DNA from 3 places in the Labrenzia sp. 5N genome. Region 2 is predicted to be linked to each of the others. Evidence: riboswitches for the same ligand, from Rfam matches in the RefSeq annotation. Region 2 holds a riboswitch; each other region holds the start of a gene.
What was found. Region 2 has a riboswitch for thiamine pyrophosphate ahead of HEP89_RS17245 (hydroxyethylthiazole kinase). Riboswitches for the same ligand answer to the same signal wherever they lie in the genome.
Positions count from the first base shown of each region.

Region 1: another riboswitch for thiamine pyrophosphate. It lies ahead of thiO (glycine oxidase ThiO); the one in region 2 lies ahead of HEP89_RS17245 (hydroxyethylthiazole kinase).
Region 3: another riboswitch for thiamine pyrophosphate. It lies ahead of HEP89_RS12215 (ABC transporter permease); the one in region 2 lies ahead of HEP89_RS17245 (hydroxyethylthiazole kinase).

Region 1 is NZ_JAAZTM010000020.1:788,769-799,060, forward strand. It holds gene cydD (thiol reductant ABC exporter subunit CydD) at 1-800, opposite strand, end outside; gene HEP89_RS24075 (TetR family transcriptional regulator) at 1,105-1,695, opposite strand; gene HEP89_RS24080 (isoprenylcysteine carboxylmethyltransferase family protein) at 1,698-2,141, opposite strand; gene HEP89_RS24085 (CoA-acylating methylmalonate-semialdehyde dehydrogenase) at 2,264-3,763, opposite strand; gene HEP89_RS24090 (LysR family transcriptional regulator) at 4,105-4,986, shown strand; gene HEP89_RS24095 (thiamine phosphate synthase) at 5,014-5,619, opposite strand; gene HEP89_RS24100 (thiazole synthase) at 5,616-6,389, opposite strand; gene thiS (sulfur carrier protein ThiS) at 6,395-6,592, opposite strand; gene thiO (glycine oxidase ThiO) at 6,576-7,553, opposite strand; TPP riboswitch at 7,715-7,835, opposite strand; gene HEP89_RS24115 (DNA topology modulation protein FlaR) at 7,883-8,407, opposite strand; gene HEP89_RS24120 (pirin family protein) at 8,554-9,489, shown strand; gene HEP89_RS24125 (DUF6030 family protein) at 9,458-10,292, opposite strand, start outside.
Region 2 is NZ_JAAZTM010000016.1:290,111-300,402, reverse strand. It holds gene HEP89_RS17260 (OmpP1/FadL family transporter) at 1-125, opposite strand, end outside; gene HEP89_RS17255 (TRAP transporter substrate-binding protein) at 794-1,900, opposite strand; gene thiD (bifunctional hydroxymethylpyrimidine kinase/phosphomethylpyrimidine kinase) at 1,902-2,708, opposite strand; gene HEP89_RS17245 (hydroxyethylthiazole kinase) at 2,745-3,518, opposite strand; TPP riboswitch at 3,587-3,697, opposite strand; gene HEP89_RS17240 (Lrp/AsnC ligand binding domain-containing protein) at 3,905-4,141, shown strand; gene HEP89_RS17235 (hypothetical protein) at 4,162-4,569, shown strand; gene HEP89_RS17230 (DMT family transporter) at 4,800-5,801, opposite strand; gene sbmA (peptide antibiotic transporter SbmA) at 5,907-7,163, opposite strand; gene HEP89_RS17220 (xanthine dehydrogenase family protein molybdopterin-binding subunit) at 7,362-9,659, opposite strand; gene HEP89_RS17215 (succinylglutamate desuccinylase/aspartoacylase family protein) at 9,942-10,292, opposite strand, start outside.
Region 3 is NZ_JAAZTM010000011.1:216,638-226,929, reverse strand. It holds gene HEP89_RS12230 (RluA family pseudouridine synthase) at 1-74, shown strand, start outside; gene rpoH (RNA polymerase sigma factor RpoH) at 252-1,136, shown strand; gene HEP89_RS12220 (ABC transporter substrate-binding protein) at 1,210-2,151, opposite strand; gene HEP89_RS12215 (ABC transporter permease) at 2,174-3,019, opposite strand; TPP riboswitch at 3,077-3,183, opposite strand; gene HEP89_RS12210 (hypothetical protein) at 3,265-5,037, opposite strand; gene HEP89_RS12205 (adenylosuccinate synthase) at 5,302-6,594, opposite strand; gene HEP89_RS12200 (MFS transporter) at 6,878-8,149, opposite strand; gene HEP89_RS12195 (DMT family transporter) at 8,467-9,363, shown strand; gene serA (phosphoglycerate dehydrogenase) at 9,522-10,292, opposite strand, start outside.

The DNA.
Region 1 (10,292 bases), on a different contig from region 2:
ATCTTCAGGACACGCATGGTGCCGGTTCTGAACCGTTCGCCCGCGTCAGCGATTTGCCGCTGGGTACGCTCGATTGCGCCAAACAGGGTCAGTGTTTCCAGGCCCCTGATCCTGTCCAGCAAACTGCCGCTCAGCCGCACCAGTTCTTCCTGTTGCGTCTCGCTCGCAGCCTTGGCACGCATACCAATCAGCGCCATGAAAACAGGAATGAGCGGCCCGCAGACAACCAGGATCAGCGCACCGACCCAACTGAACACGGCAGTGGCGGCAACGATCCCGAGGGGTACAAGACGAAGCCGAACCTTCTGAGGTTCGAAATTCCGATAGTAAGGTCCGAGCAGGTCGACCTGTTCGGTAACATGGGCGGCAAAGGCTCCGGAAGATGGGAATTCTGCAGACGGCGACGTTCTGGCGGCAACGGAAAGCAGCTCTGCACGTGCCCTGCTCTGGATTGCACGGGCAGTTTGCCGGGCAACCGTTTCGGCTCGGTTTTGCAGCAACACTCTCAAAACAGCAACCAGTGCGATGCCGGCGGCAGCCTGGAAGGCCAAGCCTGTCAGATCGCCTTCGATAACCTGGCCGTCATCCGCGGTGGAAAACATCATGGGGAGCGATCCGAGCGCCCAGGAAATCAATCCGGCCTGTGCAATCCACAGCAGATCAGATACGGCCAGAAGCCGACCAGCCCGTTTCAAGCTACGGCTTTCTCCTTTGTCCGGCCAGCCGAAAGCAGCTGCTGCTCCGCTGTCCTGCCCCTCACCCTCAAGCACCGTCCCGATCTTTTCCCTTTTTATTGTCATCAGCCGTTTAGTGTCGCCCCGTCCGCCCAAATTCAAGAGGCAGATTGCCACGGTGGCAATGGGAATGCCATGCAAGGGCGACCGGTATCGGCGCAGTACTGCGCCAGCAGATGCCTATTTTCTTTCACCGGATGCACAATCCTGACAAGAGGTTTTCAGGACGCTTGTGAAATCTTCGTTCATGAAATTATCTCCTGAATCTCCAGAAGACGGCTTTGTGCAGGCCTTGTTTCCAACAAACGCCCGAAAAAGGCAGCTGCTGCGTCTAACAGCCAGTGCCTTTAGCGGAGGTTCGCGGTGACAGCTATCGCACGAGACGATGCTCCAATTCGGAAAGCACCGCGGCGAGAACCGCTTCGGCGCGTTCTTCCGTGCACCTTGGCCTAAGGCGGGCAATCAGAAACGGGTCCCTGAACAGTTGCGTTGCGTCTTCAACCAATTCGCACGCCCTTTTCAGTTCGCGTCCTTCAAATACGGCGCCAAGAATCCCTTCCAGCATTTTCCGTAATCTGCTCACATGGATGGTGACAGGTTCGGGATGCTCTCCAGCCAGAGTAAGATAGGCCCGGAACAGGTCCGGATCGTCGTCAAACCTTTCTGACTTGATTACGAGCTGCACCCTGACAAAAGCTGCCAGTTTCGATTGCCAGCTTTCCGCAGCTGAAATTTCCACCTGAAGCGCAACTTCCACGTCTTCGAACCAGCGTTCCGCCAAGCCGGCCATGAGAGCCGCCTTGTTGGGAAAAAACCGGTAGACATTCGATTGCGACATCCGACAATCGGCCGCCAGATCAGTCACGGAAAAGCGCGGCGAACTTTGCCGCCGCAAGCGGTGTTCCGCAGCCTGCAGCAGGCTCTCCCGGATTTCGGCGTTTTCAACCTTCGGTCTTGCCATTTCTAAAGCCAACGCCTCACATTTTTTCTGTAGTCCAGGTAAGGCTGGCCAAACGTCTTCTCGGCGTTCCGCTCCTCAATCGGGATGTACCAAAACTGCGCGGCCAGAAAAAAGACGATTGCGAAAAGGACGTTCAATGCTTCGTTGGTGCAGACAGCAACCCCGAGCAGCACCCACAAAAACCCAAGATACATCGGATTGCGCGAAAGCGCGTAGATGCCGGAGGTGACCAAGCGGGTTGGCTGCCGGAACGTATGGATTTCCGTTTCTTGCGAAAGGAACGTGCCATGCCCCTTTTTGAGGAAAAACAACCCCAGGGCGACGACTGCCAAACCAGCCCACTGGAACGGTGCAGGAAGCATGGGCGAACCGGGACACAATATCGTAACCGGGACCATCAACAACAGGAACAGGCCGAAGAGCACAGGCGGAATTATCTGAGGCATGAGAGGTCTCCACACGCATTTAATAATAAATAATAAAATTCATTTTTTATCATTTTACAAGACAAAAAAGAGGCGCTCCAGGCGAAACCGGGAGCGCCAGACCGGACTTGCTCCGGGAGGAATTACTTCATCGTCGGGATCACGAACTCGGCCCCGTCCTTCAGACCTGACGGCCAGCGGGAGGTCACGGTCTTGGTGCGGGTGTAGAACTTGAACCCGTCCGGACCATGCTGGTTGAGATCGCCAAAGCCGGACTTCTTCCAGCCGCCGAAGGTGTGGTAGGCGAGCGGCACCGGGATCGGCACGTTGATGCCAACCATGCCGATGTTGATGCGGGACGCGAAGTCGCGGGCGGTGTCGCCGTCACGGGTGAAGATCGCAGTGCCGTTGCCGTATTCGTGGCTGAGCGGCAGATCGAGAGCTTCTTCGTAGGTCTCTGCGCGAACTACGGACAGGACCGGACCGAAGATTTCGGTCTTGTAGATGTCCATGTCCTTGGTGACGTTGTCGAACAGGCAGCCGCCCATGAAGAAGCCGTTCTCATAGCCCTGCATGGAGAAATCGCGGCCATCGACAACCAGCTTCGCACCTTCCTTGATGCCCTGGTCGACGAGACCCTTTACGCGGGCAAGCGCTTCCTTGGTCACCAGCGGACCGAAGTCGACGTCATTGCCAGCCGTGTACGGCCCGATCTTCAGTGCTTCCACCTTCGGCGCAAGCTTCTCGATCAGTGCATTTGCAGTGCTTTCGCCAACCGGCACGGCAACAGAAACAGCCATGCAACGCTCGCCGGCCGCGCCGTAACCGGCACCGATCAGAGCATCGGCTGCCTGATCAAGGTCCGCATCCGGCATGATGATCATGTGGTTCTTTGCGCCACCGAAGCACTGGGCGCGTTTGCCGGATGCAGTTGCACGGGCATAAACATACTGGGCAATCGGTGTGGAACCGACGAAGCCGACAGCCTGGATGGTTTCATCGTCCAGGATCGCATCGACCGCGCTCTTGTCGCCGTTGACGACGTTCAGAACACCTTCCGGCAGACCGGCTTCGATCATCAGTTCAGCAAGCATGATCGGCACGGACGGATCGCGTTCGGACGGCTTCAAGATGAAGGCGTTGCCACAAGCGATCGCCGGGCAGAATTTCCACATCGGGATCATGGCCGGGAAGTTGAACGGCGTGATGCCGGCAACGACGCCAAGCGGCTGGCGCATGGAGTACATGTCGATGCCAGGACCGGCGCCTTCGGTGAATTCACCCTTCAGGAGATGCGGCGCACCAATGCAGAACTCGGCGACTTCCAGACCGCGGATAACGTCGCCCTTGGCGTCCGGAATCGTTTTGCCGTGCTCGCGGGAAAGAGCTTCAGCCAGCTTGTCCATGTCGCGGTTGAGAAGATCTACGAACTTCATCATCACGCGAGCGCGACGCTGCGGGTTGGTGGCCGCCCAGGCAGGCTGTGCGGCGGCAGCATTGGCGATTGCCGCGTCCATCTCGGCCTGGCTGGCCAGGGCGACCTGCGCCTCGACTTCACCGGTTGCCGGGTTGTAGACGTCTGCAAAGCGGCCGGAGTTTCCCTCCACGTGCTTGCCGCCGATAAAATGACCGATCTTCCGCATGTCGCGTTTCTCCCAATATGTCCTGACACCAGCCAAAAGGATTTTGGGCGAGCGTCCGAGATGACGTCTTTTTTGACTTTTATTTTTGCTACAAACAAGAACCAGATTTCCGGACCCGTTGTGCGTTTTTTGAAGTTATGCAATAAAACGCCCCGAAGCGTCTGAGACAAACGATAGGTCCAATCCCCCTCGGTTGTCATCCCGGCTGAAACTTTACCAAAAGCCGGTGTGCAGCAAGGCGTGAACTCACCACCATGAACGCGGCGGCCATCGTGCCTGGTATCTGACATCAGCTGAAAAAACAAAACGGAGTGGCTGGTCATCGCGGAAAGCAAATCGACATGAACTGGGACGACATCCGCATCTTTCTCGCGATCGCTCGAACAGGACAAATCCTGGCGGCAGCGCGCCGTCTGGGCCTCAACCACGCCACGGTGGCGCGCAGGCTGACGAGCCTCGAAGACAGCATCGGCACACGCCTCTTCGACAGATCAACATCCGGCTGCCTTCTGACGGAAGCCGGCAGCCGGTTCTTTGACCGGGCAGAACGGATCGAAGCCGAGGCGGTGGCAGCGGAAGCCGACCTGACAAACAACACGCCGGAAATTTCCGGAACCGTTCGCATCGGCGCGCCCGATGGTTTCGGAGTCGCGTATCTTGCGCCCCGGCTTGGCAAGCTCACGGAAAAACATCCCGGACTGACGGTGCAGCTCGTTCCCGTACCCCGCTCCTTCTCGCTCTCCCGCCGTGAAGCTGATATCGCCGTGACAATAGACAGGCCGGAAACAGGCAGGTTGGTTGCCGGCAAGCTCGTCGACTATTCGCTCGGTCTTTATGCGTCAAAAACCTATCTGGAAAGCCGGGGAACACCTGCCTCCGCAAGCAATCTGATCGACCACGATCTTATTGGCTACGTGGAAGACCTGCTCTATTCGCCATCGCTGAACTATGGCACCGAGATCCTGAAAGACTGGACCGCGCGATTTGAAATCGCCTCCGCACTCGGCCAGACCGAAGCAGTCAGGTCCGGCGCCGGTATCGGCATCCTTCACGACTTTATCGCGCGCGATAATGCCGACCTGATCGCCGTTCTCCCGGAGATAAAGCTTCACCGGGCCTACTGGATGGTGACACATGAAAGTTCGCGCCCTCTCCGCCATGTTGCCGCGGCACAGGACTTTCTGCGCGATCAAGTCGCGCGCGATAAAGCGATTTTCGTTTAACCAGGCCGAAGGCGAAACGAGTTCCACCTACCGCCAGGGATCTGTCGCCATTATCCATTCCCTGGTGCGCGCTTCCGGGTCGGCATTCCGGGTGATGTCGGTGACAACGGCTGCGATATCTGCGCCGTTCTCGAACACACCCGGCAGACGTTCCGGATTGAGGCCGCCAATAGCAACAAGCGGCAATTCGCCGATCTGCCGCTTCCACCGCCCGACCTTTTCAACGCCTTGGGGCGCCCATTTCATTTCTTTCAGGATCGTTGGATAGACAGGCCCCAGCGCGACATAATCGGGCTCGACAGAAAGAGCGGTTTCCAGTTCCTCACCGTCGTGGGTCGAAACGCCAAGTTTCAGACCCGCCTTGCGAATGGCCGCGACATCGGCGTCAGCAAGGTCTTCCTGACCAAGGTGGACAAAGTCGCAGTCCAGTTCAATCGCGAGCTGCCAATAGTCGTTCACGACAAGTTGGCAGCCGTGCTTTTCGCAAGCGCTCTTGGATGCTGCGATTTCCTTACGCAGGACTTCGTCGCTCGCGTCCTTGATGCGCAGTTGAACCAGTTTGACGCCAAGCGGAACCAGCCGCTCGATCCAGTCGGAACTGTCGACGATGAGGTAAAAGGGATCGAGCTTCATTCAAACACCGCCATTCCGAGAACCGGGGTAGAAGGAACCGCCATGTCGCGAGGTTCCAGGGGTTGGGCTTCATAGGCCAGGCGACCGGCCTCAATTGCAACTGCAAAGGCCTTGGCCATTGCGACAGGGTCTCCGGCCTTTGCGACAGCCGTATTCAGCAGTACCGCATCGAAACCGAGTTCCAGAACAGCGGCCGCATGGGACGGTCTGCCAAGACCGGCATCCACAACAAGTGGGATGCCTTTGAAGTGACTGCGATAGGCACGAAGGGCATCCGGATTGACCGGCCCCTTCGCCGAACCGATTGGCGCACACCAGGGCATCAGCACCTGGCACCCCGCGTCAAGCAACCGTTCGCCGACGACAATATCGTCCGTCGTATAGGGAAACACTTTGAAGCCGTCATCGCTCAGGATACGTGCGGCTTCCACGAGGCCAAAGACATCCGGCTGCAGGCTGTCGTGATGACCGATCACTTCCAGCTTGATCCAGTCGGTTCCAAAAAGGTCGCGCGCCATTTTTGCGGTGGTGACGGCTTCCTTCACCGAATGACATCCGGCAGTGTTGGGCAGCACCTTGACGTTCAGTTCCCGGATCAGGTCCCAGAACCGGCCGCCTCCGCCACTTCCTGCCGTTTCGCGCCGAAGGGACACCGTCAGAATTTCAGCCCCAGATACCTTCACCGCGTCCGACAGAATTTGGGGTGATGGGTACTGGGCAGTTCCAAGCAGGAAACGCGACGCAACGCTTTCGCCATAAACTTCAAACATGAGCGTCATCCCCCTTGCATCGGCGACAGGATCTCGATACGGTCGCCAGCTTGAAGGACGCAATCGCTTCGTTCTTCAGCACAAACCAGATCGCCGTTGCGTGCCGTTGCAAGAAACTCATGGTCATAGGCCAGTTCGTCCAGAAGCGCAGCCAGCGTTGCGCTGACAACTTCCTGAGGTTCGCCGTTAATGGTTAGCTTCACGGGACTTCTCCTGAAGGTTTTGCACGATCCTGTCTGCCGCCTCCATGGCAAAATGCGGAGCAAGCAGGAAGCCGTGCCGGTAGAATCCGTTCATTGACAACGTGTTGCCGGTAAACGTGAGACGAGGAAGATTGTTTGGATATGCCGGGCGGAGGCCCACCCCGGTTTCGATGATCTTTGCCTCGGCAAATCCCGGATGCAGGCTGTAGGCGGCATTCAGAAGTTCCATTGTGGAACGAACACTGACGGCCCCCTGGTCGCCGCTTTCGATCATGGTTGCCCCGACCATGAAGACACCGTTGTCACGAGGCACGACATAGACCGGGATGCGCGGGTGCAGAAAACGCACCGGCCGCGAGAGGGAGACATCCGGCGCGTGGAGGATCAGCATTTCACCGCGTACGGGACGCAAATGCGAATCCGGCGAGGCCATGCCGGTACAATCGGCGACAAGATCGGTCGACAAGGTGAAGTCCTGCGCCTCGAACCTGACGTGAGCACCACTTTCAGACACCTTTGCCTGCAACGTGGTGAGAGCCAGGCGCGGATCGAGATGGGCTTCCCCGACAAAATGGAGCCCCTTTGCAAAACGGCCTGCGAGGTCCGGCTCGAGTGCGCCCAGCGCTGCGCTGTCGAGCCATTCAAAACCGTTGGTCCGAGAAGCGAACCGGCTCAGTTCCCCAGTATCGCGCGGCGCGGCAACAACCAGCGTGCCATTTTGCTGAAACTGCCCTGGCAGGACCTTGCGCCACCAGCCAATGGACGCTTGCCCGAGCCGCAGAACATCTTCCTCGGCACTTTCCCGCTCACACCATGGCGCCAACATGCCGCCTGCGAGCCAGGAGGCACTGGCGGTGAGATCCTTGTGTTTTTCCAGCAGCTCCACCCGCACACCGCGCGAGACAAGCTCATGTGCCAGTGCCAGACCGGCGACACCCGCCCCTTTGATACCGACCTTCATTCCGCCTCTCCTGCCAGGGTGGACGTCAGTCGTTCGACATCACGGAATGTCTGGTAGCCCGCTAGCATTCAACGGATCTCCGCAAGGACCGGAAAAGGTCCCGCACTTCGGACATTCGGCTTGGAAAGGTGGCCGGGTTGGTGCATTGCCGTGGCGAACGCAGTTGGCCGAGAACACCTTCCCTTCGCCAGCATGACCTGGATCAGGTTCGTCGGGTCCCTGCACTGCGCAAGTGCGCCAGCAGTATCTCAGCCTCTTCTGGAGGCACCCCGGGTGAGCCCCTGTTGTGCCGCCCGTCAGGCGCACCTGTCAAGAGACAGGATGAGCCTTCATCCTTGTTGCCAGGGTCGCGCCAGAAAGTCGTCGATTTCGGCAAGGGCGCTGAACCGATAGACTTTCAGATGGTCCGGAGGTTCGCGGTAGATGTGCTCCAGCTTGGCTCTGGCGGAGTGTCTCGTGCGCCAGATGAACCTCAGGAATTCAACAGTTTGCCAGTTGAACTGCTCCGGGCAGCCCTCGGCCAGATCCGGACGGCTTTGCCCATTGTATTTCACCGACCGTTTCAGCACTCGAAATATGCGGCGCGTTACAGGGACGTCGAGCCAGATGAAAGTGTCGGCACGTTCGACTCGCTCCGCATAGGTGCTTGAATGACCGCCCTCGAAGATCCAGACATCCTTCAGATGGACCTCATGTGTCAGCCGGTCTTTCTCTTCCCGGGACCGTTCATTCCAGCCGGAGCGGTAGTGGATCTTGTCCATGTGGTACACCGGCAGTCCAGTTTTCCGCCCAAGGGCAACGGCAAGCGTGCTTTTGCCCGAGCCCGGGCCGCCAACGATCATCACGCGTTTCATGTCGCACCAAACAAAAGCAAGGAAGGGCCGGTCGTTATACAGATTGTGCAGGGGATGAAAACCCGAAACAGACTGTTCAATGGACACTTCGGCTTCGCTGGCCCTATCTAGTTTGCAAGACAGAATGTTCTTTGATGGAGAGGCAGATGAGCTGGTTGAATTGCCCTGATCCCGTACCGGGAAATGCTGCAAGCTGTGACCCGATTGAAACGATCATCGTACCGCGGACATCCGACCTCGGCGGATTTTCGGTAAGACGTGCCTTGCCCTCCGCCAGGCGGCGGATGGTTGGCCCGTTTATCTTCTTCGACCAGATGGGCCCGGCAGAACTTTTGGTCGGCGGCGGTATCGACGTGCGCCCGCATCCTCACATCGGGTTGGCGACGGTGACCTATCTCTTCGAAGGAGAGATGTATCACCGTGACAGCCTTGGAACGGAGATTGCGATTGCCCCCGGTGCTCTGAACTGGATGAGCGCCGGCAAGGGCATCGTGCATTCCGAACGTGAGAGGCCGGAACGCCTGCAGGAAAAACGTCCCCTGTTCGGCCTGCAGAGCTGGGTGGCCCTGCCCAAACACCTGGAAGAGACCGACCCGACCTTCCAGCACCACGGCACAGAAGAACAGCCGGAATTTGCCGACAAGGGCGCTTCAGTCAAACTTATCGCGGGCGAGCTTTATGGCCACAAGGCACCGGTAAAGACAGCGTCCGACATGTTCTATGCCGATATCACGCTGGAACCGGGAGCGAAGATCCCGCTGGATGCCGGGTGGGAAGAGCGCGGTCTTTATACGGTCTCGGGCCAGATCACCATCGCCGGCCAGAATTTCGATCCGGCCCAGCTGCTGGTGTTCAAACCGGGTGATCATCTGGTGATCGAAAACACGTCTCCCGTGCCGGCCCGTTTCGTAGTGCTTGGCGGCGAACCGATGGACGGCCGGCGTTATATCTGGTGGAACTTCGTGTCTTCATCGAAAGAGCGCATCGAGCAGGCCAAGGAAGATTGGCGTCTTGGCCGTTTCGATACGGTACCCGGTGATGCGGAAGAGTTCATTCCCTTGCCTGACCGTCCGGGGCCCTGACACTCCAGCCGCTTTCCAGTGGCGGTGCTTTTTCAAACCTGTCGGCGGGCCGGATAAGGTCCGGCTCGCCAAAGTCCAGAATGATGTTGAGCCGTTGGCTTGCCAGCGGGTCCCCCGTCAGATTTGGATCTTCCGGCGAAACCGACAGCCGCACGCCCCGGTGTGTCGTCTCCAGTTGCCTGAACCCGGAAACCGCCTCACGAAACACTTCCGGAACCGTCCAGCCATACCGAAGCGAGAGGGCGTCGATCACCAGCCAGACCGCATCAAGGCCGATCTGCATCTGGCGCGGATCTTCCACCACCAGCTTCAGCCGCAAATAATCGATGCTTTTTTCCGATGGGCCGCGCAGCAGAAAGAAAAGGGTTGTCGAACCGTAGTCGACGCTGGGTGTGGTCAAGGGCACCAGGTCGGATGCACATTGCCAGCGGCCTTCACTGAAAGGTGCCCGGCTCCAGCCAGGATTTCCGAGCCCCAGAGACCGTAATTCGTCGCATAGCTGATCCGGCTGGCCCAGGAAGCTGCGTTTCAGTTCCGCGGAAAGTTCCGGTTCCGGAGCCAGCAGCACCTGCTTGGCCGGAGACTGCAGGGAAGAAAGCGGATCAGGCATCAAGGGGGCGGTTGCAACGCTTTCCTCACTCCCTTGCCCGGCAAGGTGCAGGAACAGGCCGCCAACGGCGAAACCGGCAGCCAGCAACGCCAGGGTTCCCCAGATGTAGTACGGCGTCACTTGAGCACGTTTACGAGATCTGGACGCGCGGGTTGGCAGGCCGGGCTTCCTGGGCTCGCCTCCTTCAGACAGA
Region 2 (10,292 bases):
GGGTTCCAGTACATCGAAGAGATCGAACCGCCGGACGTACCATACCCGGCAAAAGACATGCCCTGAAAGTACGAGCTCTGCTCTCTAAGTGCGAAACCACCTGCGAACGCAGAACCTGCAACCATTGATAGAGCTACAGCTGTAGAAGCAAGTAGAACTGATTTCTTGTTTACCCACGGCATTGAGTTTCCTCCCATCCCCTAGCCACCGGATGTGTGATGACAACCTGAGACAGGGTTTTAGGAGAATGCCGTCCGTTTCAACTGAATATTTACGTCAGTTATGCGGTTGTTTTTTCATGCTGCAATGCGAAATGCGCGGCTTTTCTGGTAGGTATTGCTGCGTAGACATTCAAAACACTTCAAAAACGACAGGTTCAGAGTCTCTTCGTCATCGCACCGACACACTTTCAGACATTTGCCTAAAAAACAGGCACTCGAAATGTCAGTTTCCGATAACGTAATTTAACGGTGAATCGTTGCGGCTTTGCCACAGGTTTCGTGACGGAATGTGGATCTTTTGTAGGACAAGTTCCTTGATATTCCTTGGTAAAAACGCCAATCACCTTTCCTAACGGAAACCGTGTCGGCACACCGTTGCGCGGTAGCCTTTCCTTTCGAAATTGAATTTTTGTCAGGAAGTTTGTCAGCAGGCGACGCGCCACTGTCCGGCCAATTACAGCTTTTCCGGCAAGGCAGGTTGCAAGCTGCGAACCGGTGGGTTGCACCGGCTCGCAGAAAGAGATGGTCCAAGACCGCACTCCATTCCTTGTTTGCAGCCTCAAGCGGCAAGCCTAGCTGTCGCGAGCTTCGAGGAAGCGGCGCATGGCAACGTCACTCCAGGGGGCAAGGCGTGCCCGCGCAGCCATATGACTGTCGTAGATCCTCTGGCTAAGCGCATCCTTGCTCGCGAACTCGGACAGCACGACTGCCGAAGTCTCCCGCAAAGCATCCAGAACGTCGTCCGGATAAGGACGGACGGTAACGCCGTCCTCTTCCTGCAGGAGCTTCAGTGCGCCTGCATTCTCCCAATCACTTTCTGCAAGCGAGCGGCCGTTTTCTGCCTTGCAGGCCTCTAGAACGATTGCGCCAAGGTCTTCCGGCAGACCTTCCAGCGCCACCTTGTTGAACAGCGCTTCACCGGTGCCGTTGGGTTCATGGAACCCCGGCGTGTAGTAGGACTTGGCTGCTTTCTGGAACCCCATTGCCCTGTCCGACCAGGGACCCAGGAATTCGGTAGCGTCCAGCACACCGCTGTCCAACGCCTGGAACAACTCTGCAGGCGGCAGGCTGACAGGCGTCGCCCCAAGCCGGTGCATCACTTCGCCGCCAAGGCCCGGCATGCGGATCTTCAGCCCCTTGAGATCGTCAAGAGTGTTGATTTCGCGCTTGAACCAGCCCCCCATCTGGACGCCGGTGTTGCCGGCCATTACGGGCCTTAGTCCGAACGGGGCATAAAGCTCGTCCCAAAGCGCCTGGCCGCCCCCCTGCTCAATCCAGGTGATATGCTCATGCGGCAACAAACCGAAAGGGATGGCGGTGAAATAGACCGAAGCCGGGATCTTGCCCTGCCAGAAAAACGAGGCCGTGTGCGCCATCTGCGCCGTCCCCGCCGAGACGGCCTCGAACACGCCCAGAGCCGGCACCAGTTCCCCTGCAGCATAAAGCCGAACGCGCAGGCGACCGCCGGACATCAGCTCGATCCTGTCGGCAATGCGCTGCGCCGTGACCCCGGGCCCCGGCAGGTTCTTTGGCCAGGATGTGACCATCTTCCATTCCAGCGTCGCCTGCTCCTGCGCCACCGCCGGGGCGGCCAATGCGCTTGCACCGGCGGCGGCGGAAGCCCCCAGAAGTCCGCGACGGCTGATCCGTCCGGTTTCGGTCTTTGGCTGATCGGTCATCTCACTTGCTCCAGAACGCGTGGAAATGATGGACTGGCCCGTGACCACTGCCAATGTGAAGCGTGTCGGCAGCGGCGATGGCAGCCTGAATATAGGACTTGGCGGACCTGACGGCCGCTTCCATCTCCTGCCCCTTGGCGAGACCCGAGGCAATCGCGGATGACAGGGTGCAACCGGTGCCATGCGTGTTGTCGGTCTTGATCCGCTCTGACCTGAGCCAGACCGCATTGCCGTTGCGATCCAGAAGCAGATCGGCGCTATTCGCGCCAGACCCGTGCCCGCCCTTGAGCAGAACCGCATTGGCTCCAAGACCGAGCAGACGTTCTGCCTGCGCCTGCATTTGCGTTTCGTCCGCGGCAACGTCGCCCTGCAACATGCGGGCAACTTCATGCAGGTTCGGGGTAACAATATCGGCCAGCGGCAGCAGCAAGGCAATCAGCGTGTCGACCGCACTGTCGGCAAGCAACGGGTCACCAGACGCAGCCACCATCACCGGGTCAAGCACAACCGGGCCTGTCTCATGTGCCCGAAGCCCTTCAGCTACCACCTCGATCGTATCGACACGCGACAGCATGCCGATCTTTGTCGCCTTGACGGCAAGGTCGGAAAAGACGGCCGTCATCTGGGCCCGCACGAACTCCGGCGGCACATCATGGATGGCGCTGACGCCAAGCGTGTTCTGCGCCGTCAGGGCTGCAATAACACTGGCACCAAAGACGCCATTTGCGGAAAAGGTCTTGAGATCAGCCTGAATGCCGGCTCCGCCGCCGGAATCCGATCCTGCAATGGTTACCGCAATTGCGGTCATGGGAACCTCCTGGGAGTAGATGCCGAAAAGGCTGCGTCAGCCGGTCTTCAAACGGGCTTCAATGTCGCGGTCAGTCAGGCAATAGAGTGCGTCGAGCAACTCCGGCACCAGACTGCCTGGCCCGCCTGACCGGCTGGCCGCGATTTCGCCGGCAATGTTGAAGACGGACAGTCCGCAAGCAACTGCAAGCGCCCTGTCCTTTTCGATGCTCAGGAACGCTGCCAGAACGGCACCGCCGGCACAGCCGGTGGCCGTCACGCGCGACATCAGTGGATCGCCGTTGCGCAGCAGGAAATCCTCGCCGCGGCTCTCGACCCTGTCTTCCGGGCCGGTAACCGCAAAAACCGTTCCGGCCTCGATCAATGCATCGGCATCCGCCCGCTCCGGCAGGAGAGCGTTGAGTTCTTCCGGATTGAGCCGCACCAGATCCGGCTTGAGGCCCAGCAGATCGCGCGCATAGGCGCAGCGCACGGGAGACCGGTTGACGAAAACCGGATCGACACAAACCGGACGTCCGGCAGTCCTGGCAGCTTCGATCGCTAGCGGAATGGCCGCACGACGTTCCTCGTCAAGGGTGCCGAGGTTCACCAGCAGTGCATCAGCCCCGCCGGCAAAAGCCGCAACTTCCTCCCGCGCGATGGTCATGGAAGGAACGGCGCCGAGCGCAAGCAGCACATTGGCGGTGAAACTCTGGGCGACCGCGTTTGTGATGGCGTGAACGCGCGGCGTTTTCTGTCGCACCCTTTCCAGAAGGGTGAAGACCTGTTCGGCGCTCAGGGCTTGCGTGGAAGCAGCAACGGAAAGGCTCATGACGGCTCTCCTGCGACAGAAAGCCCGTTGCCGGTATTCCGGAAAGGACGTGTTGAAGGGAGTGGTGTGTGCATCATGATCTCAAATCCCTCCGCCGGTATCAGCCGGATCAGGTTCAAGGAGTTGGCAGGCCGCCTCTCAGCCCGGTCCAGGATGGCCGGGCACCCCCATGAGATGATTGCACTGCTAACAAGCCGGCCGTGCGATTGCAAGACCCGGCTTGTGCAGAGCCGCTACTCGGCAATTGACTGGCGGGAGGAGATAGGCGATGTCCTAGTCTGCTTTCGTGAATCTGTTGCCCGGCATGTTTGGCTGACCGAACAGCCCGGCTGATGGTTCAGGTGACACGTTCACCCCCTTCAAACACCAACTGCCCGGAGCGCCCCATGGTACCGTTTTTCGTGATGATCAAATGCCAGTTGGGCAAGACCTACCAGGTCGCCAATGCGATCGCCGATGCGGAAATTGCGTCCGAAGTCTACTCCACCTCCGGCGACTACGATCTTCTGGTGAAATTCTATGTCGACGACGGTTCGGACATTGGCCACTTCGTGAACGAGAAGGTCCACCCGATCGACGGCATTCAGGACACCAAAACCATCATTACCTTCAAGGCCTTCTGAACTCAGACCCGGAAATTTCCATGAAACTCATTAAAATCGCCGCCCTTTGCCTGCCCCTCGCTCTTGCTCCGATCGGCTCGACCGCGTCCGCGCAAGGCATGCCGCCGGAGCAGATCAAGCAGATTCTGGACCTTACCAAGGCCAACTGGGTGTCATTCCGCGACTGGCAGGGCCAGGAGCTGATCTATTTCACCCACCTGGAATCCTGGAAGTGCGGCATCGAGTATGTCTTCTACGGACTGAACGACGACCCGATTGAGCAGGAATGGCAACTGGAAGCCTGTGACCCGGACAACCAGAATGTCGTTCTGAAGGACAAGCCCTATCTGGAGCTGCCCCTGGGGTCGGCCCAGTCGATCAGCGTGCAGCTGATTTTCAAGGACGGCACCAAGAGCGCTGTTGAGCGGTTCGAATACAAGTCGCAGTAAGGCCGATTTCGGAAGCCACCCGCATTCGCCGTCATTCCGGACAAGCGCAGTAAAGCTGCGCGCCGATCCGGGATCCAGCGCATCAGCGTGAGCAAAGCGAACTCTTCTCTCTTTGTGTAATGCCGCGCCTAAGGCGCGAAATAAGTGCTGGATTCCGGATCTGCGCACAGCATTGCTGTGCTTGTCCGGAATGACGGGGAAGACAGCGGGATCTGCCCTCTTGTCTCCCCCTACGAACGCGAGGGCGATGACGCCCGGCGTGCCTTTGTCCGGTCCAGCCCGAGCTTGTGCTCGCGGTAGATGACGAAAATACCGGCGGCTATCACGATCAGCGCCCCCAGCACCACCGCTGGCAATGGCGTTTCGCTGAACACCACCCAACCGACAATGATCGCCCACAGCATGTTGACATAGTCGAACGGGGCAATGGTGGAGGCATCCGCGAACCGGTAGCTCTGCGTCAACAGGATCTGGCCGACACCGCCCGCAAGGCCGATCAGCAGAAGCAGGCCTGCCGTGGGCAGGTCCGGAATGATCCAGGCCTGACCCGGCAGCAGAAAACCAAGCGGAAGCGTAAGCAGCGACAATACGGACGACATGCCCGCAAACCAGGTAACGATCGTGGACGTGCGCTCCGTCTCGCACAATTTGCGCACAGTGATCATGGCGAGCGCGGCAAAGCCGGCTCCTGTCAGGCCGATCAAGGCCCCGATCATCGAGTTGCTATCCAACTCCGCGTCACCCAGATGCGGTGACAGCACAACCAGAATGCCGACAAAGCCGACACCGACTGCGCTCCAGCGATAGACCCGCACCTTTTCGCCAAGGAGCAGAAACGCCAGCACCACCACGAAGAGCGGCGATGCAAAGCCGATCGCCGTCGCATCCGGCAAGGGCAGCAGAGACAACGCGGTAAAGCCGCAAACCATCGCCGTCAGGCCGACGGACGCCCGGGTAAGATGTCCCAGCGGGTTGGCCGTTCGAAAGGCGAGCCCCAACTCCCGGCGCATCGCCACCATGATCAGCACCGGAAACAGCCCGAAGAAATTCCGTGCGAACACAAGCTCACCGATCGGCACCGTCTCGGCGGCGATCTTGAGGGCCGTTGCCATGACGAAGAACACCATGGTGGAGGCCACTTTCAGCGATATTCCGATAAGAGGTGCCTGCCGGGTCATCCCGGTAGGCGCCGGAGGTCCGGAGAAACGGGACTTCTGGCTCAAGAACGCCATGACAACTTCCAGGCCCGGCGCTCTTCATGAAGCCACGGGCGGTGCGTCGGACCGCGGAACCGCCGGGACAGAAAACTGGCTTGAACGTCTTGCGCAGACCTGACCTTAAGCTTGCGCCCCCGGTTCAGGAGTGGTGCCGCCGGCAACCGCGAGCTCCCGCTCGGCAATGGAGACCTCAAAGCCTTTCAGACGTTTGTAGATGGACAGGAGCTCGATGATCGTCGTCCAGGAATTCACCAGGAATTGGAAGGACGAGGACACCTGGCTGAAGGCCGTCAGGATTTGCTGCACGATACCAAAGGTGATCTTGCCCACCACAATCGTCGGAATGAGGATGAAATAGGAGAAGATGTTGTCCGACTGAAGGTAAATGCCGCGGGCCAGGTTAAAATAGAGATAGTGGAAGTAGAGCCGGAAATAGTTTTGACGGACAAAACCGAACAGCTCGCGCAAGGTCGCCGGATTGGCGCGATCTTCATGATCTTCCCCGTACACAAGTTCCTTACGGTAGGCTGCCTCAACGCGCTGGTTGTGGAACTCCAGTCCGGGCAGCTTGATGCCGACAAGGCCGAGCAAAACCGTCCCGAACAGCGACCAGATGATTGCCGCGGTGAACAATGGCGCCGGAATTTCGCCTACGATCGGCAGGGACGAGACATGACTTGAAAGCGCAAACAGCACCGGCAAGAAGGCAATCAGTGTCATGATCGAGTCGATGAATGCAACGCCAAGCCCTTCCATGATGGAAGCAAAGCGCATCGTGTCTTCCTGAATACGCTGCGAGGCACCTTCGATGTGACGCACATTCGACCACTTTTCGACGTAGTAGTCGTTCATCGCCGTACGCCAGCGGAAGACGTAGTGGCTGACGAAGAAGCGCGTGAAGATGTAGAGAATGACCCAGACCGATGTAATCTGCGCGAAGATCAGCATCAGGTTATAGAAGTCTGCTGCGGTGACACCGCTTTCCTCTCCATTGAGCGCGTTTTGCAGCGTATCGAAGAACGGTCTGCGCCAGTTGTTGATCGCGACTGACACCTGAACGCTGTAGTAGGTCATGAAAATGATCAGGGACGAGCCCCAGATCGACCAGATCTGCCAGCGGTGGTCGCGGGAGAACATCCACCAGAAACCGCCGAAGAGCAGCGTGCAGATGCCGTAATAGATATAGAACCAAAGAAAATCAGGTGTGACGAAATAGGGCAGCCCGATGGGGGGTTGCTCACCCTGTGGCGGCGTGCCGAAGCCCAGTGTTTCTGTCAATCCTTCAGCAAACCCGTACCAGGCAAGGATTGCGGCGAGTGACCAGAGGAAGGCAGACAGGAAGAAAAGTTTGGGCTTGGGAAAGAAGGACTGAAACAACGGGAGGATCCTATTTCTTGAAGCGGAAGGATTCGCGCCACGCACCGATGAACCGCAAGATTGCGGCAAGAACCGGATAATTCATACGTTTATTTAAAAGAAACCACAGACACAATCTTGAGAACCGGGCTTTACCGGTGTCAACTTGCTGCCTGAAAGATAAAAGGCGCCTCGAAAGGGCGCCTTTTTCAGTTTCCGTTATTTTGCTGCCTGGATGGCTTCCCACACGCGAAGCGGGGTTGCCGGCATGTCGATCAGCTCACTGACCCCTGCTCCGTCCTTCAGCGCCTTCTGCACGGCATTCATGACCGATGCACAGCCGCCGATGGTTCCCGCTTCACCCGCGCCCTTGATGCCCATGGCATTGGTGGTCGATGGAACGTTGCGGGTCTCGAAGTGAATGTCCGGCAGGTCTGCCGCACGGATCATGCGGTAGTCGAGTAGCGAAGCCGTCAGAAGCTGGCCGTCTTCGTCGTAGATCGTCTGTTCGCACAGAGCCTGGCTGAGTGCGGAGGCCGCACCGCCATGCACCTGACCGGCCAGAAGAAGCGGGTTCACCGTGACACCGAAATCATCGACGATCACGTAGTTGACGATGGCAACGTCACCGGTATCCGGATCGATTTCCACCTCGCACACATGGGTGCCGTTCGGATAGGTCGCCTCGGTCTGATTGACCTCTTCGCGGGCGGTCAGGGTTTCCCCGGCGCCTGCCGCAATCTCGGCTAGTGTCACCTGCTGGTCGGTTCCGACCACACGAACCATGCCACCGTCGAGTTCAAGATCCTCGATCCCGGCCTCAAGCCGGTCAGCGGCAAGTTCCTTCACCTTCTTGACCAGCGCAATGCCCGCATCGCGGACAGACGGCAGGCCGATGGGGATGGAGCGCGACCCACCAGTGCCGCCCCCCTTGCGCACCCGGTCGGTGTCGCCCTGGATAACGTCGATGTCCTCGATGGAGATGCCGAACTGTTCCGCGATCACCTGACTGTAGGCCGTTGCATGGCCCTGGCCGTTGGTCTGCGTACCGATCAGCAACGTCAACGTACCCTTGTCGTTGAGCTCAAGGGTGGCTTCCTCGCTGCCAGGGAAGGCACAGGCCTCGATATAGGAACAGATGCCGATGCCGCGGTACTTGCCGTGCTTCGCACTGTCGTCCTGCCGGGCCTTGAAGCCGTCCCAGTCGGCAACTTCCAGCGCCTTTTGCAGGTGGCCGGAAAAATCGCCGGTGTCGTACATTCGCCCGGTCTGGGTCGTGTAAGGCAGTTGCTCCGGCTTGATGAAATTGCGCTTGCGGATCTCTACCGATCCGACACCGGTTTCCTCTCCCGCCTTCTCGATCAGGCGCTCGATCAGATAGGCAGCTTCCGGACGGCCCGCGCCGCGGAAGGCATCCGTCGGCACCGTGTGCATGTAGACGCCCTCGACCTTCGCAAAGACGGCCGGAATATCGTAGAGACCGGAGGTCATCGATGTGCCGACGAAGGGAATGAACGGGCCGAACTGGTGCAGATAGGCACCCATGGCAGCCTTGACGTGCACCTTGAGCCCCAGGATCCGGCAATCGGCGTCCAGCGCCAGTTCCGCGTGGGTGACGTTGTCCCGGCCATGCGCATCCGTCACGAAGTGGTCCATGCGCTCACCCGTCCAGCGCACTGGCCGTCCAAGTTCGCGAGCCGCGACCATGCTCAGTGGGTATTCGCGGTAGCAGAACATCTTGGTACCGAAGCCACCACCGACTTCCGGCGTGATCACCTGCAGTTTGTCAGCTTCCAGATCCAGAATGCTGCAGATGATGTCACGCAGTCCGTGACCGCCCTGGGTGCCGACCGTCAGCTTGAACCGATCGCTCGCAGCGTCGAATTCGGCAACGCAGCCACGCAGTTCCATGTAGTTGGCGACGATCCGGTTGTTGACGACGTCGATGGAAACGACCTTGTCAGCCTTTTCGAAGGCAGCGTCGGTCTTGGACTGATCACCCTGACCGTATGTGAAGGCGACGTTGGTGCCGAACTCCGGCCAGACCTTCACGGCGTCCGGTGCAAGGGCCTGCTCGATCCCGACGACAACGTCCAGCGGGTCGTAGTCGATTTCCAGCATCTCGGCGGCATTCCGGGCTGCGTTGACATCGTCCGCGACGATAAAGGCAATCGCATCGCCCACATAGCGTACTTCGTCGGAGCACAGGACAGGCTGATCGGGCGCTGCGAAATTGGAGCCGTCGATCTGCTTCGGACGCGCCCGGCAAGGCATCGTCCGACCTTCCAGCTCGGCTCCGGTGAGCACCAGCCGGACACCGTCCATCTCACGGATCTCGTCCACATTTCCAAGGCTGATGCGCGCATGCGCCATGGCGGACCGAACGACGACCCCGTGCAGGCAGCCTTCCGGCATGTAATCGCCCGTATAGATGCCCTTGCCCGTTATGAGCGGCTCATCTTCCTTGCGGCGCAATGGGGCGCCAACACCGAACTTCGGAGTGACCATCTGGTTCATGAATCTGGACCTGCTTTTATTGGGAAGACTTTCCCTTGGGAAATATCCACGCGCCGGGAGCGCCGGTTTTGTTCAACATAGTGCCCGAAAGCCGACGTGGCCAGAGGTTTGGACAATTCTGCTTCGCACAATTGTTTTTCCGGGCAAGCTGTGGGGGCTGAGACGGCTTGCTCATTCGGTGCCAATGGCCCATCCATCAACACGAGCCAGTCCCTCCCCTGAAGCATGCGATAGGTGGGTGAGCTGCTGCACACGCGGAGAAACGCTGAAACCAAGCCGCCGCTAGATGATTTCGTCTTCGTCGAACAGCGGATCGGCCTCAAGCTGGGAAGCCAGGCTGTCGAGGGTCGTTTCAGCGTCGTATCGTTCGTTGAACTCGGCGATATGAAACAGCCCGTCCCCTTCGTTGACCACCGGAAGGTTGGTTCTGCCCACGATGAGCCCACCCAGTTCGGCCAGCACGTTCCGTTCCTTCTCGCCGAACGGATCAGAGGTGATGCCAAGCAGCATACCGGGTTCGACAACATCGCCGACCGATTTGAACGGCCGCAACAATCCACCGGCCGGCGAACGGACCCAGTAGCTCGTCTTGCTGAGGATCGAACGGGCCTTTGGCCGCGTGATGCCCTTGGC
Region 3 (10,292 bases), on a different contig from region 2:
GTAAAACCTTGCGCTTTGAGAGCCCTTACCCGGATGATTTCGCAAATCTTTTGTCCGGATTACAAAAATTTTAGGATGCGTTTTCGTTTTCTGACCATGCAATCGACCAATTTGGACCTATATTAGAACCTTCTGTGTGCCTGTACGGACACTATTGTGCGTCCGCCTTCCCTCAAAAATGGCTTGCTTGCGTATCACTGCGGGGCAGCGGGAGGAAGGGGTCGCAAACTTGACGAAAGGGGGTGCATGTTATGGCCCAGAACGTTCCGACGCTTACAGCAGGGGAAGGCGGTCTCAGCCGGTATCTGGACGAGATCCGCAAGTTTCCGATGCTTCAGCCGCAGGAAGAGTACATGCTCGCCAAGCGCTACAAAGAGCATGAAGACCCTGAAGCTGCAGAACGCCTAGTCAATTCCCATCTACGCCTCGTCGCCAAGATTGCCATGGGTTACCGCGGGTATGGCCTGCCGATCGGAGAAGTCGTTTCCGAAGGCAACGTCGGCCTGATGCAAGCGGTCAAGCGCTTTGAACCGGACAAGGGATTCCGGCTCGCGACCTATGCCATGTGGTGGATCAAGGCGGCTATCCAGGAATACATCCTGCGCTCATGGTCCCTCGTGAAAATGGGGACCACGGCCAACCAGAAACGCCTGTTCTTCAACCTGCGTCGCCTCAAGGGCAAGATCCAGGCGTTGGACGAAGGCGATCTGAAGCCGCATCAGGTCTCTGAGATTGCCACCAAACTCGGGGTGTCCGAGGAGGAAGTGGTGTCCATGAACCGCCGTCTGGGCGGCGATGCCAGCCTGAATGCGCCCGTGCGCGCGGAAGCTGATGCCGGTGAATGGCAGGACTGGCTTGTCGATGAAAGCGACAGTCAGGAAACCCTGCTTGCCAATCAGGAAGAGCTGGACATGCGTCGCAAGATGCTGAACGACGCAATGGACGTGCTCAACGAGCGTGAACGGCGCATCTTTGAAGCACGTCGCCTGGCCGAAGACCCGATGACGCTGGAAGACCTTTCGGGCGAATTCGGCGTCAGCCGCGAGCGCGTCCGCCAGATCGAGGTTCGCGCTTTCGAAAAGGTTCAGAAAGCCGTGCGCAACAGCGCCCGCACAATGGACCAGCCCGCCGCCTGAGGCACTCGGACAAAGAGAACCAAAAAAGCGCCGGAGCTATGCTCCGGCGCTTTTCTTTTGCCTAAGCTGATGTTCAGCGGATTTCGGCTGTGTAGCTCTCCACCGGCACGACCTTGCTGATCAGACCGGCTTCGGCCATGAATTCCGCAAAGCGCTGGTAGCGGCCTTCATCAAGTGCAGCCGGACGCTTGGCGAACCGCGGCAACGTATCGAACCATGCACGCCTGTTCAGCTCGTCATTGAGGTTCGGATACGCTTCTATGAAGGCATTCCAGGCTTCTTCCGGGTGATTGCTCAGATAGATCGTGGCCGCTTCCACGGCTGCCAGGAACTTGGCGAAGCGTGGATCGTCCGTCTTGTCCTTGTTGACGACATAAATCAGCTCATCAAAGATCGGCACACCGTTTTCTTCGGGGAAGAAAGCCTTGCCGGGTTTGCCTTCGATTTCGAGCTGGGTGAGCTCGAAATTGCGATATGCGCCGATCACCGCATCCACCTGACCGGCAAGAAGAGAGCCTGACAACGCGAAATTCACGTTCACCAGCTCCACATCATCCATGGTCAAACCGGCCGAACGCAGCATCTGGCCCAACATCGCGTCCTCGAAGCCAGACACGGAAAAGCCGACACTCTTCCCCTTGAGATCCTTCAGTTCCTGTATCGGGCCGTCCTTGAGCACGATGAGCGAATTGAGGGGCGTTTCCACCAGCGTACCGATCCATTTCAGCGGCAGCTCTTCCTCGATTTGCGCATGAAGCGTCGGCTGATAGGACACTGCGATATCGCCCTGCCCGGCAGCAACCAGTTTCGGCGGCATCGCCGGGTCCGCCGGTTCGATGATCTCAACCTCGAGGCCTTCTGCCTCGAAGAAACCCTTGGTCTGCGCAGTTACCAGCGGCGCGTGATCCGGATTGATGAACCAGTCGAGCAGCAAGGTCAGTTTCTCACTGGCCTGTACCGGCCCCGATGCCAGCAGCCCGGCCGCCAATGCTAGTGACAGGATTTGTTTTTTCATGAGGTCCTCCGTAGAGCGGCAGCTAGGTGAGCGGCTGCCAGGGAACAAGAAGTCGGGTGAGATGGTTCACGGCAAAGCGCATGATCAGCACCATCGCCGCGAGCAGGATCAGGGCGGCGAACATCATGTCCGCCTGCATCCGGTTGCTGCTTTGAAGCATGATGAAGGCAAGGCCTCCTTTTGCCCCGGCCCATTCGCCGATGATCGCCCCCATGGGAGCGAACACCGCGGCCACCCGCAGGCCGGAGGCAAACGCCGGCAAGCCTGACGGCAGGCGAAAGAACCAGAGTTCCTTCAGGCGAGACAGACGATAAAGCCGGGCGAGATCGCACAAACCCGGGTCAAGCCGCTGCAGGCCATCGAAAAACGTCGATGTGACCGTGAAGAAGATGACCAGGATGATGACGACGATCTTGGAGGCCAGCCCGAAACCGAGCCAGAGCACCAGGATCGGCGCGATTGCGAAAACAGGCAGGGCCTGCGTCACCAGAATGGGCGGCATGGCGAACCTTGCAGCAATCGGAAACAGCCACAAAAGAACGGAAAGCAATGCCCCGGCGGCTGCCCCCAGCACAAACCCGAGCACCGTCTCATAGGCGGTGATGCCGGCATGATGCAGAAGGAAGCCTGCGTGTTTGACAAAGGCTGTAAAGACGCGGTCCGGACCCGGCAGGATATAATGCTGGGTGTCGAACACATGGACGATTGCCGCCCAGATTGCGACAGTCAGCAGGAGGCCGAGTATGGTCCTGGCAACAGCTTTCGCAAACGCCATCATCCCGCAGCCCCCGCCGCCATTGGCCAACAGGAACGCATGAAAGCCGATACCGGCATTCGGATGTGCGGCGACCGCAGTGGTCGCAGACAAGTACGCATAGGATCTCCCGTCTTCGGACAAGCCGAAAATGACAATGGAGATCCGGGAATAGGCTAAGGATTCCGTCCCTTCGCCGGCATGACCCGGATCAGGTTCTAAGGGTTCGGCATTACGCCATCTCAGCTCCGGTAACCGGAACACCCCTCGGACCAAGGCGGACCATGCCTTGTGTGACGGAAAAAGGCAAGCCGCCGTGAGGCGGCTTCTTCAGATTTTGAAAGGAGGCAGGCTGGCGCTTAGCCGGCTTGCCAGGACGTGATCGCCTTTTCAACGGCATCTGCACCGGCGGTTCCCTTTTCCAGGGTCAGGATGCCGCGCTTGCCGTTTTCGTAAAGCATCGGAATGTCAATCCAGCCGCGTTCACGCAGTAGGGCGAGATTGCGTTGCTGCTCGTTCGGCAAGCTGGAAAGGGCAATCCAGAAAAAGCCCGGGGACACTTTCACGGAAGCGCCGATCAGCGCATCGCCACGAGCTTCTTCTGTAGGCTTCATGACCAGGCCTGGCACGTTGACGACGTCACCTGGAGCGAAGTTTTCCGGGAACTCGTACTTGATCTCGACCAGATGGCTGGCGGGCAAGGAAGTATCGTCATTCGGCTTGATGCGAATGTCGACCTTCACATCCCGCTCGGGGATTTCAATGGAGGCGCTCAGAACCGCGAGAGCCTTGCCGTCCAGATTCGTTTCTTCATCGACACCCCAAACGACAGCGCCTTGCGCAGCCGTTCCGGCACCGCCGGACTCTTCCCCTTCTTCGTAAAGGATAGAGCGCTGCACCGAGGAATCCGCAGCCGTGGCGGACGGAGCCGGTGAAGTTTCGTCTGGCGAAATGGCCGAGAGATTGTCTTCCGGTACCGCAATCGGGCTTTCGGTGGTTGCAGAAGACTGATCGTTTTCTCCGCTCGTCACGATGGACGGCTGGGAAGGTTCGGGCGCAGCGGACGCTGGTGTATCGACCTGCGGTGTATCGGCCTGCGCAGGCGAATCAGACTGTCCGGTAATCGTCGTCGTGGTTACCGTACGTGCATCCGGGGCAACCACATCCGTCTCACCTTCGTTCAACAGGCGGTCGGTGTTTTTCGAAGGCTCTTCACCTTCTCCGGCAGGGGCAGCGGTCGAAGGCTCCGGCGTGGTGTCCGGCTGCGTATCGACAGGCGTTTGCGAAGAAGACGCGACGGGCACGTTGCCGCTATCGGCTGTCTCATCGCCCGCAGGCATCAGGAAATAGGCTCCGGCGCCCAGGAGCACCAGCAGCAGGACACCTGCAGCAATCGCGATCGGAACGGTGCGGCTGCCGGATGAATCACCACGCAGCGCATCCGAAGCACTCGGCTTGGCGCGCTTTGAGCGGCTTTTCTTGGAGGTCGACTTGTCCTTCGGCTTGGCTGTCTCGTCGCCAGGATAAGCTTGGTCGGCGGGGTCGGCCGCACCGGCGTTATCTGCAGGCTCGAACAGGCCATCATCTGCTTGTTCCGGCTGCACCGGTCCGCCGAAAGAGGGCTCCTGGCGCACAGGCGCAGCGCCCGGGTCGGCGGCTTCCTTGGCGTGGTGAACAGCCTGGCTGGCCGCCGTCCCAAGCGCTTCGGCCTGTGTCAGGGTTTCCTTCAAGGGCGACGGAGCCGGGGTATCCAACACCGGCGCTGCAGTTGTTTCAGGTTCCTGCGGCGCAGGCGCAGGCGCTTCGGGCGCAGCCTCTGCCACCGGTTCGGCCGGAGGCGGCGTCACGGGCGGCGCGGAAACCTGCGGCGCTGGGGCCGGCGTTTCGACCTTCGGAACAGTGGGGCTGAGACCGAGGCTTTCGCGGGCGGCTTCGGCTTCCACCTTGCGGATGGCTTCTTCCAGACGCAACTGCTCGGCCGTGATCTCGGACGGCGCCAGCGGCGGCTCATAGGCTTTCAGCTGATTGACAATGGCATTGCGCGCACGGCTGTAAACGCTTCTGCGTGCAGCACCATTGTTTTCAGGTAAAGACGCGATCGTTTTCTTCAGAATTGAATAGTAATCAGCCATCTTCCTGCCTACCGGCCGACTGCAAGGATCTGTTCTGCGGGCCCGAGATTTCGTTTCATTCTCAGGCTTATAGCAAGTTTTTCGAAAACCGGTGCTATTTCTTCAACAACTTCGCCGCGACAGAGAACCTCGCAGTACCCTTTTCCTAACACAGATTGTTTGTTCGGCACACACATGGAACGCCGAAAACGAAAGGTGGTTGCGTGCGGTGATTCGCAGCACGCAACCGCAGTCCTTAATAATGTGCTTCTAACGTCACAGATCTCAATCCTGGAAGGGATTCTGCACAAGAATTGTGTCGTCCCGTTCCGGACTTGTCGACAGAAGAGCGACCGGAGCACCGATCAGTTCTTCGACGTGACGCACATATTTGATCGCCTGCGCCGGCAGATCGGCCCAGGTGCGAGCACCTTCGGTCGATTCCTTCCAGCCCGGCAGGCTTTCGTAAATCGGCTTCACGCGCTCCTGGGCACCCTGCGAAGCCGGCAGATAATCGATGCGCTCGCCGTCCAGTTCGTAGCCGATGCAGATCTTGATTTCATCAAGACCGTCCAGAACATCCAGCTTGGTCAGCGCGATGCCGGTGATGCCCGAGGTGCAGACGGTCTGGCGCACCAGCACAGCGTCGAACCAGCCGCAGCGGCGGCGGCGGCCGGTAACCGTACCGAACTCGTGACCGCGCGTACCGAGGAACTCGCCGATCTCGTCCTTCAGTTCGGTCGGGAACGGGCCCTCACCGACGCGTGTCGTATAGGCCTTGGTAATACCGAGCACATAGTTGATCGAATTCGGGCCAAGGCCACTGCCTGCCGCAGCCTGGCCGGCGACCGTGTTGGACGACGTCACGAAGGGATAGGTGCCGTGGTCGATGTCGAGCAATGCGCCCTGTGCACCTTCGAAAAGGATACGCTTGCCCTGACGGCGCAGATCGTCCAGCAGGTACCAGACCTTGTCCATGTAGGGCAGGACCTTGTCCGCAACGCTGGCAAGTTCGTCGTAGATCGCCTGGGCGGAAACCTCATCCTGGCCAAGACCCCGGCGCAGCGCATTGTGGTGCGTCAGCAAGCGGTCGATCTTGGCGGGCAGAGTGGCAAGGTTCTTCAGGTCCATCAAACGGATAGCGCGGCGGCCAACCTTGTCTTCATACGCCGGTCCAATACCGCGCTTGGTGGTGCCGATGCGCGTTCCGGTGTTGGAATTCTCGCGCAACGCATCAAGCTCGCGGTGCAGCGACAGGATCAGCGTTGCGTTCTCGGCAACACGCAGGCTTTCCGGCGTCACCACGACACCCTGCTTGCTGAGGCGTTCGACTTCCTCTGCCAGCGCATGCGGATCCAGCACGACGCCGTTGCCGATGACGGACAGCTTGCCTTCGCGTGCAACCCCGGACGGCAGGAGAGACAGCTTGTAGCTGACACCGTCGATGACAAGGGTATGACCGGCATTGTGCCCGCCCTGGAACCTTACGATGACATCGGCTTGTTCCGACAACCAGTCGACAATCTTGCCTTTGCCTTCGTCACCCCATTGCGAACCGACAACAACCACATTCGCCATCTAGACTTTGCTCTCCTGAAGCAGCTTCCGCACCATCCGAAACTTGTCCGGGGTGCCAACACGACAAGCCCCGGCAACCGGACCGGGGCAAACGGCGCGGACTATAGACAGGTTTCCCTGCTCATGCGAGTCTCCGCAGGGAGATTGAGAGCCAAAAGCAGGTTTTTTTGCCAGCTCTCCTGATCGGCCCGGTCACCCCTGTGACAATTGACCAGTCACGACGTGCACCTGAACGGACTTTTACCGGATTAGACTGCATTTGCGGCAATGTCGCGACGGCAGATTATTTAGCCGGCGGCTCACCTGCATCCGGCTTGTCGTTGCGCGCAAGCCTGAAAATCATCGGCGACGTGCGCAGCAGCCAGACAAAGCGATGCCGCTTGCTTGCGGGAACAGCGTCCCGGCTGACGATCCGCGCGAAGATGAACACCACGAGCGACAGGTGCAGTGTGGCGGTATAGAGGAAGAAGGCCGAGGGGCCGAATTGCTCCATCACCAGTGAGGCAATGAACGGCCCCGCCATGGCGCCCACGCCATAGGCAAGCGTGAGCCCTGCCACCACATCGATGAATTGCCCCGGCTCGGCGTTGTCGTTGGCATGGGCCGCACAAAGCGAATAGAGCGGCAGGGCAAATCCGCCAAACAGGAAGACGCCTGCAAAAAGCTCCAGCCGTGTCGAAGACCCCGATATGAAGAGACAGGCAAGCCCGGCACCGACGGTAAAGACACCGAGCACGACACGCCGGTCGAGCCGGTCGGACAGCCAGCCTGCGGGATACTGGAAGATCGCCCCGGCAAAGACCCAGATCGCGATGAACGCGGCAACCGTTTCAAGCCCCAGTCCAATTCCTTCCGCATAAACCGGACCAACCATGCGGAATGCACCGTTGGTGAGGCCAATGGTGAAGACGGCGACAAGGGCGACCGGAGACACGCGCCACAACATGAGCGGATCGAAGAACCGCGCGGGCGGCGCTGCGGGATTGCGCTCACTTGTCAGGGAGATCGGCACCAGCGCGAAACAGAACAGGATGGCCAGAACGATCAGAATATCCGGACCAAGCGGACCGAACGCGGGCAGCATGAACTGACTGCCCATGACGGCGATCATGTCGACTATCCGGTAGACGGAAAGGATCCGCCCGCGGGACGAATTGGTGGCGATGGAATTGAGCCAGCTCTCCAGAACCATCGTCGTGCCGCAAAAAGCCGCCCCGCTCACCAGACGCACGACCATCCAGAGCCAGCCGGCAGGTGTGAAGGCAATCGCCAGAATGGCGATGGCGCTGATTGCAGCCAGCGTGGAAAAGACGCGAATGTGCCCTGCCCGCGCGATCAGAAACGGTGTCAGCAGCACACCGACGATCATGCCGCCGAAATAGCACGACCCCAGCAACCCGATGAGCGCATCGGACATGCCTTCCGATTTGGCACGCACCGAAATCATTGTCACGGAAAGTCCGTTCGCACCCAGGAGGCAAGCGGCAGCAACCAGCAACGGTGTCAAACGTCCGGCAAGCGATCTGGAATCCGCTGCGGGGGCAACCTGGGTCATGAATGAAGAACTCTTCCGAGCAGCCGAAGAAAACGCGGCCTCGATACTGTTGCCGGAGTGAACCGACTGCGCAAGCCCAGGACCGACGCTTGCACAGACAAAACGGACAGGCGGCCGCAATTCGTTGTCGAAAGCATGAAGGCAGCCCGGACAACGCCCACCTTCACCTCACCGGTCTTGGCGGCCCAACGAACAAGGGGCGCCCCAAAGCATCACGCCCCATCCTCACAAGCGACCAGTCCTCTACTCGCGTTTCGGGTGTTCTTCATTCCGGTGAGGTGATACCTGAGAGACATCACTCAATCTGAGATCGTGCAATGCCACTTCGTAACTGGATCATGCTGACCGTCCTTGGCGCCATCTGGGGCGGTTCCTTTTTGTTCGCAAAGGTGGCCGTTGCCGAAATCCCGCCGTTTGTTCTCGTATTCCTGCGTGTTTCCATTGCCTGCACGGTCCTGCTGATGATCCTTTGGCATCGTGGCATGTTGAACCGGCTGGAGAAAAAATATGCCGTGCCGTTTCTGGTCATGGGACTGCTGAACAACGCCATTCCCTTCTCTCTCCTGTTTCTCGGACAGACAGAAATCGGTGCGGGCCTCGCATCCATCCTGAATGCAACGACGCCTGTCTTCACGGTGATCGTAGCTGGTCTGCTGACGAAACAGGAAACGCTTCAGGGCAACAGGATTGCCGGTGTGGTGCTGGGTGTTGCAGGTGTCGCCATCATGTTGTGGAGCAGCCTGTCGGGCCTTGCGAGCGACCCGTTGTGGGCACAGCTTTGCTGCCTGGGTGCCGCGATCTCCTATGCCTGCGCGGCGACCTTCGCCCGCCGCTTCAAGACGCTGCCGCCGCAAGTGACGGCAACGGGTCAGTTGCTCGGCTCGACCACCCTCATGCTGCCGGTCGCTCTTCTGACTGCCGGTAACTGGACCATGGCCGATCCCAGCCTGACGGCCTGGCTCAATGTGCTCGCGCTCGGCGTATTGGCAACCGCCCTTGCCTACCTGATCTATTTCCAGATTCTGGCCGAAGCCGGCGCGACCAACGCTTCGCTGGTCACGCTCCTTGTCCCTGCAAGCGCTCTCTTCTTCGGCTGGCTGATCCTGGGAGAAAATCTGGGTGTGCTTCAGCTTGGCGGATTTGCCGTGCTGCTGGCAGGCCTCGTCGTTCTTGACGGACGCATCCTCAAAAAGCGCCGCGCGCCGGCGGTCTGATCGGTTCGGGAAAAAAGGAGCCTTCTGCAAAAGGCAGAAGGCTCAAGCGCCAGGAACTTGGGCTGCACCTGACGTACATCCGGAAGGCGCGATTAGGGGCACGCACCCTTTTTGACCGGATAGCGGATCAGCGGGCGTTCCGTCGAACGCCAGCCATTCTAGAAATGCAGGGCCTTGACCTGCTTGACGTGGGAAACGGCTTCCAGCCGCGCCAGAACCTCCGCAGACACGTCGCCATCCACCTCTACAAGGCAGATCGCATCGTCCCCAGGGGCCAGACGGCCGAGATGGAAGGTCGCGATGTTGACGCCGCTGTTGCCGAGTTCCATCCCGAGGTGTCCGATGAAGCCCGGCTTGTCCTCGTTGGTGATGTAAAGCATCTGCGGGCCGAGCTCGGCCTCCATGTTGATGCCCTTCACCTGGATGATCCGCGGTTTTCCGTCGGCAAAGACCGTGCCTGCAACCGAACGTTCCTGACGCTGGGTGATCACCGTAAGGCGCATGTAGGTCTCGTAGGCGCCGTCCTTCTCGCGGCGGATTTCCTCGATCTTCATGCCCCGTTCCTTGGCAAGGATGGGCGCGGAAACCATGTTGACCGTCTGCAGGAGCGGCGTCAGCAGCCCCGTCAAGGCAGCTGCAGTCAGCGCCTGTACGTTCATCTCGGCAACGGCACCGGCATATTCCAGGCGAACCCCTTCGATGCCGGTCTCCGTCAGCTGCCCCGCGAAAGAGCCCAACTGTTCGGCCAACCGCACGAACGGCACAAGCTTGGGCGCTTCCTCGGCAGTAATGGACGGCATATTGAGCGCGTTGCGGACTGCTCCCTGTAGCAGGTAGTCGCACATCTGCTCTGCCACCTGCAGTGCAACGTTTTCCTGGGCTTCCGTGGTGGAAGCACCCAGATGCGGCGTCGAGACGAAGTTCGGCGC